One region of the Paenibacillus sp. SEL3 genome, then DNA from elsewhere that is predicted to be linked to it. Evidence: predicted binding sites of a transcription regulator. Region 1 holds the regulator's gene; the other holds the start of a gene.
What was found. Region 1 encodes CtsR, which represses protease genes until heat stress. Its sites were predicted from a motif close to ATGGTCAATAAAGGTCAAACA; they were not measured.
Positions count from the first base shown of each region.

Region 2: the regulator CtsR is predicted to act here: its motif matches at 2,724-2,744, upstream of clpP (ATP-dependent Clp endopeptidase proteolytic subunit ClpP).

Region 1 covers NZ_CM137725.1:2,482,521-2,487,308, reverse strand. Annotated here, with positions in the region: rRNA gene ACYCS5_RS11685 (23S ribosomal RNA) at 1-629, shown strand, start outside; rRNA gene rrf (5S ribosomal RNA) at 781-897, shown strand; gene ACYCS5_RS11675 (GNAT family N-acetyltransferase) at 1,062-2,249, shown strand; gene ACYCS5_RS11670 (CtsR family transcriptional regulator) at 2,788-3,252, shown strand; gene ACYCS5_RS11665 (UvrB/UvrC motif-containing protein) at 3,322-3,846, shown strand; gene ACYCS5_RS11660 (protein arginine kinase) at 3,875-4,788, shown strand, end outside.
Region 2 covers NZ_CM137725.1:3,398,478-3,403,265, reverse strand. Annotated here, with positions in the region: gene ACYCS5_RS15730 (phosphoglycerate kinase) at 1-37, opposite strand, end outside; gene gap (type I glyceraldehyde-3-phosphate dehydrogenase) at 161-1,171, opposite strand; gene ACYCS5_RS15720 (sugar-binding transcriptional regulator) at 1,265-2,302, opposite strand; tRNA gene ACYCS5_RS15715 (tRNA-Arg) at 2,572-2,646, shown strand; gene clpP (ATP-dependent Clp endopeptidase proteolytic subunit ClpP) at 2,857-3,453, shown strand; gene ACYCS5_RS15705 (PdaC/SigV domain-containing protein) at 3,581-4,687, opposite strand.

The DNA of each region.
Region 1 (4,788 bases):
CCTAAAGAGTAACGGAGGCGCCCCAAGGTTCCCTCAGAATGGTTGGAAATCATTCGAAGAGTGCAAAGGCAGAAGGGAGCTTGACTGCGAGACCTACAAGTCGAGCAGGGACGAAAGTCGGGCTTAGTGATCCGGTGGTACCGCATGGAAGGGCCATCGCTCAACGGATAAAAGCTACCCTGGGGATAACAGGCTTATCTCCCCCAAGAGTCCACATCGACGGGGAGGTTTGGCACCTCGATGTCGGCTCATCGCATCCTGGGGCTGAAGTAGGTCCCAAGGGTTGGGCTGTTCGCCCATTAAAGCGGTACGCGAGCTGGGTTCAGAACGTCGTGAGACAGTTCGGTCCCTATCTGTCGTGGGCGTAGGAAATTTGAGAGGAGCTGTCCTTAGTACGAGAGGACCGGGATGGACGTACCGCTGGTGTACCAGTTGTTCCGCCAGGAGCACCGCTGGGTAGCTATGTACGGAAGGGATAAGCGCTGAAAGCATCTAAGCGTGAAGCCCCCCTCAAGATGAGATTTCCCAGTATGTAAGACCCCTTGAAGACGACGAGGTAGATAGGTTGGGGGTGGAAGTGCAGTAATGCATGGAGCTGACCAATACTAATCGGTCGAGGGCTTATCCTAAGATAAAACGCAAATAAGTTTCGGATCCAGTTTTCAGGGTGTAACCTTGAAGGTATGTACAAGTGACATACAACAAGCGCATGGCTATTTGTTCACACGATATGTGATGAAGCGAATAACCTTACGGAAGAATTTGCGTAGCAAATTCATGTTTGGTGGCGATAGCGGAGGGGTTCCACACGTACCCATCCCGAACACGACCGTTAAGCCCTCCAGCGCCGATGGTACTTGGACCGCAGGGTCCTGGGAGAGTAGGACGTCGCCAAGCAAAAGTGAAAAGGATGATAATCTCAATGAGATTATCATCCTTTTTTTATGCATTTTTAGATGGCCACCTGCTTCTAAGGTTGACAGAGAGAATGGGGTTTGCCACACTCTAAGTGTGTAATCTTTTTTATGGATGTCCAAGTATACGAGCGAGGTGATGAAGATATGGAGATCAGACAATTACAGCGTGAGGAATTTGAAGCGGCTATTGAATTATCTCAATATGCTTTTCAGTTTACAATGTCCCTAGAGGATCTGGAAAAGGCCAAGAAGAAATTCAAACCAGAACAAACATGGGGAATATTCGACGGACATGACTTAAATGCTAAACTGACTTTGTTACCGCTTCAGGTATACATAAATGGTCAGGTTTTTGATATGGGGGGCATTGCTGGTGTGGCGACGTGGCCAGAAAAGCGTCGCGGAGGCATGGTATCACGTTTATTGACGCATGCACTTGAAGAGATGAAGTCTGCGGGACAAAGCCTTTCTTTTTTGCATCCATTCTCCTTTGCCTTCTATCGTAAATTTGGATGGGAAACGTATACAGAGTACAAAAAATACGTCATTCCCATTGATAAATTCCCTGCAAAACTTAAAACAGAAGGTACAGTCAAACGCGATATCAAGGATATTTCAGAACTGGACCAAGTGTATCAAGCGTATGCATCTCGTTATAATGGCACGCTGGTACGAGATAAGGAATGGTGGCAAGAGCGGATTTTAAATGAGAACTATCGAACTGCGGTATATTACTCAGAAACAGGCATTCCGCAAGGATATGCACTATACAAAATTGAAGATAAACAGTTGAATTGTGATGAGTTGGTATATGAAAATGAGACGGCTCGTCGGGCTTTATGGACTTATTTTGCAAATCATGACTCAATGATAGCCCAAGGTAAATTTATTTACGTTCCAGCAGATGACAATTTGCCATTTTTACTCGATGATCCACGGATTCAACAGGAAACTGTGCCTTATTTTATGGGACGTATTGTGGATGCAGCTGCTTTTGTAGAAAGATACCCTTTTGAACAGCTTGAAGAGGAAACAAGTTTAACCTTATATCTGACAGATCGGTATGCTCCATGGAATGATGGATTATGGAGATTAACGATTACTACGGAGGGGCAAGGACATCTGGAGAGAGTGGATATAAGCAATTCATCTGAAAACGCCATAGTAGCTGACTTGAAACTTGGGATTCAGTCACTGACGACTCTGATGCTTGGCTATCAGCAGGCTGATGATCTGTATAAGTGGGAGCGGATTGAAGGGAGTAGTGAGTCTGTGTCTGCCCTTAAACGCGTAATACCAGTAAATCAAACGTTTTTATTGGATTTTTTCTGATAAAGGCCTATTTAGATCTTCTAAGCTCATCTTTCAGAGAATATAACTCGTGTGGTTATCATTATTTTCAAAACTCTTTCTGTAATGGGAAGAGTTTTTTTATGGTATTGTATAAAACATAATTAGATTGCGAAAAATGGTATTGACCCCTTGGCAAAAATGAATAATGTGCTATAATGTGAATATAGTCAAAGAAAGTCAAAGTCAATCAAACCTAGTGTGATGCTGTAGAAGTATTATGCTGATGGATTGGCCGTATGAAGTAATTTCGATAGTAAAGAAGCAAACGAGGATTGAAATGATTTGCGTATAGTTAGGAGCTGACTCTTATGAACATAAGAGAAGTGTATGATTAATCGCAAATAAAGGCCACACTAGAGACAAAACGGTACAATTCCAAGGGATGTAGAACAGGCAATAGCCTCAATACAGCTTAGATTCGTGACTTTACCGTTTGGTTAAGTTCAATATACGGCGGACTCTGTGGAGCGTGAAATGTACTTGAATACTTGCGTTTCCGTTAGTGGAGGATGATGAAATGCGCAATGTTTCCGATATTATTGAACAATATTTGAAGAGTATATTGCTGGAAAGTCCCCAAGGTTTAGTGGAGATTCAGCGTAATGATCTGGCTGACCGCTTTTCCTGCGTGCCGTCGCAAATTAATTATGTAATTAGCACCCGGTTTACGCTGGAAAAAGGCTATGTGGTGGAAAGTAAACGCGGTGGTGGAGGCTACATTCGTATTCAGCGAATTCAGCTACCCGCACAGCATGCCATCCATACACATCTTCATCAGAGCATCGGGGAGGAAATTAGCCAATCAGCAGCAGAAGGACTGATTTATCAGTTAGAGGAAGCCCATTTTTTAAGCAAAAGGGAAGCTAATCTAATGAAGGCTGCTTTATCGAGGGATACATTATTACTAAAGCTTCCCTATCGTGATCAACTGCGAGCAAGATTGCTTAAGTCTATGCTGATCTCGTTGCTGGCGACCAAATAGTGTGTGAATAGAGACTAATGTTTGGATGTAGGGTGGGTATTAAATCCTGACATTGAAGGAGGTGCTTTTATGCTGTGCCAAGAATGTAATATGCGGCCGGCAACTTTGCATTTCACCAAAATTGTGAATGGCGAAAAGACAGAGTTTCATATTTGTGAGACGTGTGCGAAGGAAAAAGGGGAGATGATCCCTGGAACACCTAACGGCTTTTCAATTCATAGCTTGCTGTCGGGGATGTTGGATTTTGACTCCAGTACAAAGAGCCAGTCTCCAGGCCACAGTGGTCCGCAGAACCTGCAATGCAAGGATTGTGGCATGACCTATGCACAGTTTAGTAAGCTGGGACGTTTCGGATGCCCGTCGTGCTATCAATATTTTGATAATCGTCTGGACCCTCTGTTCAAGCGTGTGCATGGCAGTACGAATCATGTTGGTAAAGTTCCGGTTCGCACTGGTGGCCGACTGAAGGTTAAACGGCAAATTGACGATTTGAAAAAAGAGATGCAACAGCATATTGTACAGGAAGAGTTTGAATCAGCTGCTGAGCTTAGGGATCAAATCAGAGAGCTTGAAAAAGAAATGACTGAAGAGTAAAGTTTGTGAAGAGTAGGAGGAATGCGTAATGCCCAATATTCGGTTTACGGAGAAGCCGCTAAGTGACTGGATGCGTGGTGATGCTGCGGATTCGGAGATTGTCATTAGCAGCCGGGTAAGAATTGCGCGTAACTTGCAGCATCTGCCTTTTCCCATGCTTGCTACCAATCAGCAGTCGGCAGAAGCACTTCAGCGCTTGACGGATATCCTTCAGTATGATGATTTAGGCGGTTTTGGTACTTTTCATACGTTGAAAATATCCGAGTTGGATGAGATCGACAAGAAGGTGCTGGTTGAGAAGCATTTGATTAGTCCTAATTTGGCGAACGAATCTCGTAACGGTGCTGTCTTAATTAGCGATGATGAATCGGTTAGTGTTATGATAAACGAAGAGGATCATCTGCGTATCCAGTGCTTATATCCGGGATGTCAGGTTAGAGAAGCTTGGGAACGCGCTATGGTTATTGATGATGCATTTGAAGCGCATGTTGATTATGCATTTGATGATCGGAGAGGTTTTCTAACCAGTTGTCCAACGAATGTCGGCACAGGTATGAGAGCTTCGGTGATGATGCATTTGCCCGCATTAGTCATGACTCATCAAATCAATCGTATATTGTCTGCTGTTTCACAGGTAGGTCTTACAGTTCGCGGCATTTACGGTGAAGGCAGCGAAGCGGTCGGAAATTTGTTTCAGGTGTCTAATCAGATTACACTGGGACAAACCGAAGCGGAGATTATTGAGAATCTACATGGCGTGGTGCTACAAATTATTGAGCACGAGCGTTCTGCCAGAGAAAGGCTAATGAATGAATCTATGCTGCGAATTACAGATCGGGTGATGCGTTCATTCGGTATTTTGTCGTATGCAGCAGTATTGGATTCCAAGGAGGCTGCACAGCGGCTGTCTGATGTACGTCTTGGCGTAGATTTGGGAATTTT
Region 2 (4,788 bases), 920 kb from region 1:
CATTCAGTTCTATATCACGTACGCTCTTTTTGTTCATCTCCATATTCCTCCGCACCCTTATAATTTTACGAAACAGGAATTTAAGGCACATTTTGATATATAAAGAGCGGAAACAATAACCTGTTTCCGCTCTATGATGTTACTAATAAGAAAGTTCTTATTATTTAGCCAGTTTAGCGAAGTATTCCAACGTGCGGATCAATTGTGCAGTGTAGGACATTTCGTTGTCATACCAAGCTACAGTTTTCACCAGTTGTTTGTCGCCGACAGTCAGAACTTTAGTTTGAGTTGCATCAAACAAAGAACCGAAAGTGAGGCCTTTGATGTCGGAAGAAACGATTTGATCTTCAGTGTATCCATAAGTTTCAGGATCGGAAGCTTCTTTCATCGCTGCGTTGATTTCTTCAGCAGTTACGTTTTTCTCCAGAACTGTTACCAACTCAGTCAGGGAACCTGTAGGTACTGGAACACGTTGAGCTGCGCCATCCAATTTACCTTTCAACTCAGGGATAACCAAACCGATTGCTTTAGCAGCACCAGTTGTGTTAGGAATGATGTTTTCAGCTGCTGCACGAGCACGACGGAAGTCACCTTTAGCATGTGGAGCATCCAAAGTGTTTTGGTCGCCAGTGTAAGCATGAATTGTAGTCATCAAACCTTCAACGATACCAAATTTATCTTGCAGTGTTTTAGCCATAGGAGCCAGGCAGTTCGTTGTGCAAGAAGCACCAGAGATTACAGTTTCAGTTCCATCCAGAATTTCATGGTTTACGTTGTAAACGACAGTTTTCATGTCGCCAGTAGCTGGAGCGGAGATAACAACTTTTTTAGCGCCGCCTTTCAAATGTTTCTCAGCAGCTTCTTTAGTTGTGAAGAAACCTGTGCATTCCAGAACGATGTCTACACCCAGGTCTCCCCAAGGCAGTTCTTCAGGGTTGCGGTTAGCCAAAACTTTAACTTCTTTACCGTTTACTTTGAAGAAGCCATCATGTACTTCTACTTGTCCTTGGAAATTGCCTTGTGTTGTATCATATTTCAACAAATGTGCCAACATTTTGGAATCTGTCAAGTCATTGATTGCTACTACTTCAATACCTTCCACGTTTTGAATCCGACGGAAAGCAAGGCGTCCAATACGTCCGAAACCATTAATACCAACTTTAACTGTCATGAGTGAGTTCCTCCCAAAGTTCGTTTAGTTTAGTTTTATATATTCAAGACAGACCCGAAAGCCTGTCAAGACAACAGATTCATAAATCCTATATTAATCATTTAAATAACGACTTACAATCTCAACAGCAGCGCCTTCGTCGGTGACCAAAATGTCTTCTTGCCCGAAACGCAGTACCGCATGAATAGCGGCCGCCTTGTTCTTGCCTCCAGCTACACCTAGAACCGTATCGGTACGCCTAATGTCCTCCAATCGGAGTCCAAGCGTCAGCATTCTGTGAACAACGACGCCATCTTCGTTAAAATAATAACCAAACGATTCGGCTACCGCCCCTTCACTGCTGATCTGGGCAAAGGTTTCGGGATCAAGTTTACGTCTATGTGCCATCGCTATGGCGTTGCCTATCCCGTGAATGATGATACGACTCTCGCGAATCAGGCTCAATATATCCTGAATGTTCGCATCTTCAAGCAAGGAGTTGTAAGCATGATTGCTGAGCAAATCCGGTACATGGAGCAGACGGTATTGAGCGCCGACCTTGCGAGCCATTGTGGAAGCAATTGTGTTGGCCTGCATTTCCATGCTTTCTCCCAAACCCCCGCGTGCCGGTACAAACCACCCACCCTTAAGGGGGCCATTAGAAGGCAATGCCAGTTGTTCCGCCACGTCTGCAATCGTCGTGCCACCTGTTACAGCGACCACATCCTCGTCGTCCATAACACTTAGCAACGCTTTTGCTCCAGCGCGCCCCAGCTCCTGCTTTGTTAACGGAGAAACATCCGAATCCCCTGGAACGACAACCACCTTCCTCAAACCATAGGCTTGACGAATCTGGTCCTCCAATTGGGACAGGCCGAACAAGTTGTTCGCAATCGGCTCCAGCTGTTCCAGCAGATCCAGTCCTGCTTTGCTCACCTTCATGCCTACACTCTCAATCTCAATTAGCCCCTGAGCTTTAAGAAGATCGGTTTCGGCGCGCAACACGCGCTCGGTCATGTTCAGTGAAGCTGCCAGTGTTCTGCGTCCAACAACATCGGACAGCATAATCTGATGCAGGATCGTGTACCTTTTTTTCAAAACATCCATGAGGTCGGGCAGAAGCTGCTTCTGTATTTCTAATATCTTTCGCATGCTTTCCACTCCCGCACACTTCTAAGTTCTGTCTCTAATGCTCTATCTCTAACTGGTCTTAAAACGTCCCGGGATAACTTTTTAAGTCCCACGTATATCTTAACCAATATTTGCTCCATATGCAAGTCTATCTGAACCTATATTTCTCAACCATTTGTCTGAATATGCGCATTTAATAAAAGCTTGCAATTCACTGCTGTATATCATATAATCATCTTTGTTTCCAATTAGCTGTTTAATTAGTTAGTTGTTTGCATTGAATCAACTATGCGCCCGTGGTCCAACGGATATGACGTAGGCCTCCGGAGCCTGAGATCGAGGTTCGATTCCTCGCGGGCGCGCCATTTTAAATGAACGCTTAAATGCTTCTATATAATGTTTTAACCAATAAGAGCGCTGAGGGCTCTTTTTTTTAATCATTAGTTTGACTTTCTTTGACTTTTTGTTTGAAATTGTTTATCATGTGGTTAATACGGTAACAGTTTATAAATAAGGGACGTGTACTCGGCATGTCCACCAAATCCACTAACGATATTTAAGGGAGGTTTTTTGACGTGAGCTATGTTCCTATGGTAGTAGAACAAAGTAACCGCGGCGAACGCGCCTATGACATTTATTCCAGACTGTTAAAGGATCGCATTATTTTGTTAGGCTCGGACGTCAATGACGTTGTAGCCAACTCTATAATTGCGCAAATGCTGTTTTTGGCTGCCGAAGATCCTGAAAAAGATATTCACTTGTATATTAACAGTCCTGGCGGTTCCATTACAGCTGGTATGGCCATTTTCGATACGATGCAATACATTAAACCTGATGTATCTACGATTTGTGTAGGTATGGCGGCTTCCATGGGCGCGTTCTTGCTGAATGCAGGCGCCAAAGGTAAACGTTTCGCTTTGCCAAACAGTGAAATTATGATTCACCAACCTCTGGGTGGTGCACAAGGCCAGGCAACGGATATCGAAATCCGCGCACGCCGCATTCTGAAAATGCGTGATAAACTGAACCGCATTCTCGCAGATCGCACAGGCCAACCACTGGAACGCATTGAAAAAGATACAGACCGTGACTACTTCATGTCTGCTGATGATGCCAAGGAATACGGTATTATTGATAAAGTGCTAACTAGCTCCTCTCCAGAAGGTGTATAAGAGAAGAAATTCGCCTCTCGATAGCTGGTAAATGAAAAAGCTGCTCCGGATGTTATTATCCGGTAGGCAGCTTTTTTGCTTTATTGTTTTTTAGAGTATAGACAGTCCAACTTACTCATTTCTACTATTAAATCTGTCCCGCAAAAGGCTTTCCGCCTTGAGGCAGCAGTTGACCGAACGAGTAGGTAAACTCCGGAATTCCATACGCGTATGGCGCATAATCATACAAATCAAACACGATTGTTACTCCACTGTTCGTCACATAAAAATTCTGATCTGCCGCCAGCTCTTTAAATTTACCGAATCCTTCACCAGCCTGAAGCGCATCGATTTTTTTCTTCAAATCAGCATTGAGGAACTTTTTGTAATTTGGATTCGCCTTCAATACGTCAGACAACTGCAGCAGTTTACCATCAGCGAGCGAGAACGTATATCCTTTACGTACCGTCATTCCATGTGCGCCACCCATATACGAGTAATCCTGCATAATCACACTTAGAATACCGTCCTTGTTATAGGCAATTGCAAAATCATTTTCGAAATCATACGGTCTTTCTGTTGTAGCCTCTCCCTCAGCCATTATCTTTTTGCCTGCTGCCAATATACCCTCTGCATGCTTTTTAAGCACATGGTTAATGGCTTGCTCTGCCTCAGGATTCAGCTGGCTGCCGCTGATTTGCGGATACTTAACTTTGTAAGATACCTTCGCATTACTCGAAGCTGGAAGTGTTTGAGACGCAATTGTGATCGGGTTTAGCTGACTTTTACTTAGCGTTACTGTCTTCTGAGCTGCGTTCCATTGAGCATCTATGCCTAGATAGTCTTTCAACAGACTCATAGGAATGTATAGCTTCCCAGCGATCTGTTTGGCATCCATACTACGTGTATTGATTCCATTGACGTTGACGTAGGCATCCGAGGAAGAAGCCATAATGTAAAGTTTATTGTACCCGCTACCTACGGTATAGGTCGTTGCTTTCGCATCATAGCTTACTGGAATCCCCAAGCTGTCACGCAGTGCGGCCACCGGAATCATTGTACTCCCGTTCACTTGAACACCTTTAGCGGGCAACGTTTTACCATTCCATTGGATAGTGATTCCTGGTTGCTGTGTTGCCGCTTGCTGCTGTTTAATCGATGCTGCCTGGATATATGAAACGGGAACAGCTGCAACTCCTGCTAAAATCCCTGCTGCCAGCAGTGCTGAACCCCATTTTTTCGTATGCTTATTCATATTAAGTATTCCTCCTGTTATTATTTCTGTATTGTCTATGTGTAAATAATCACTTTACTTATTATATCTATACCCCATTGTATGTAGTTTACAATCTGTAC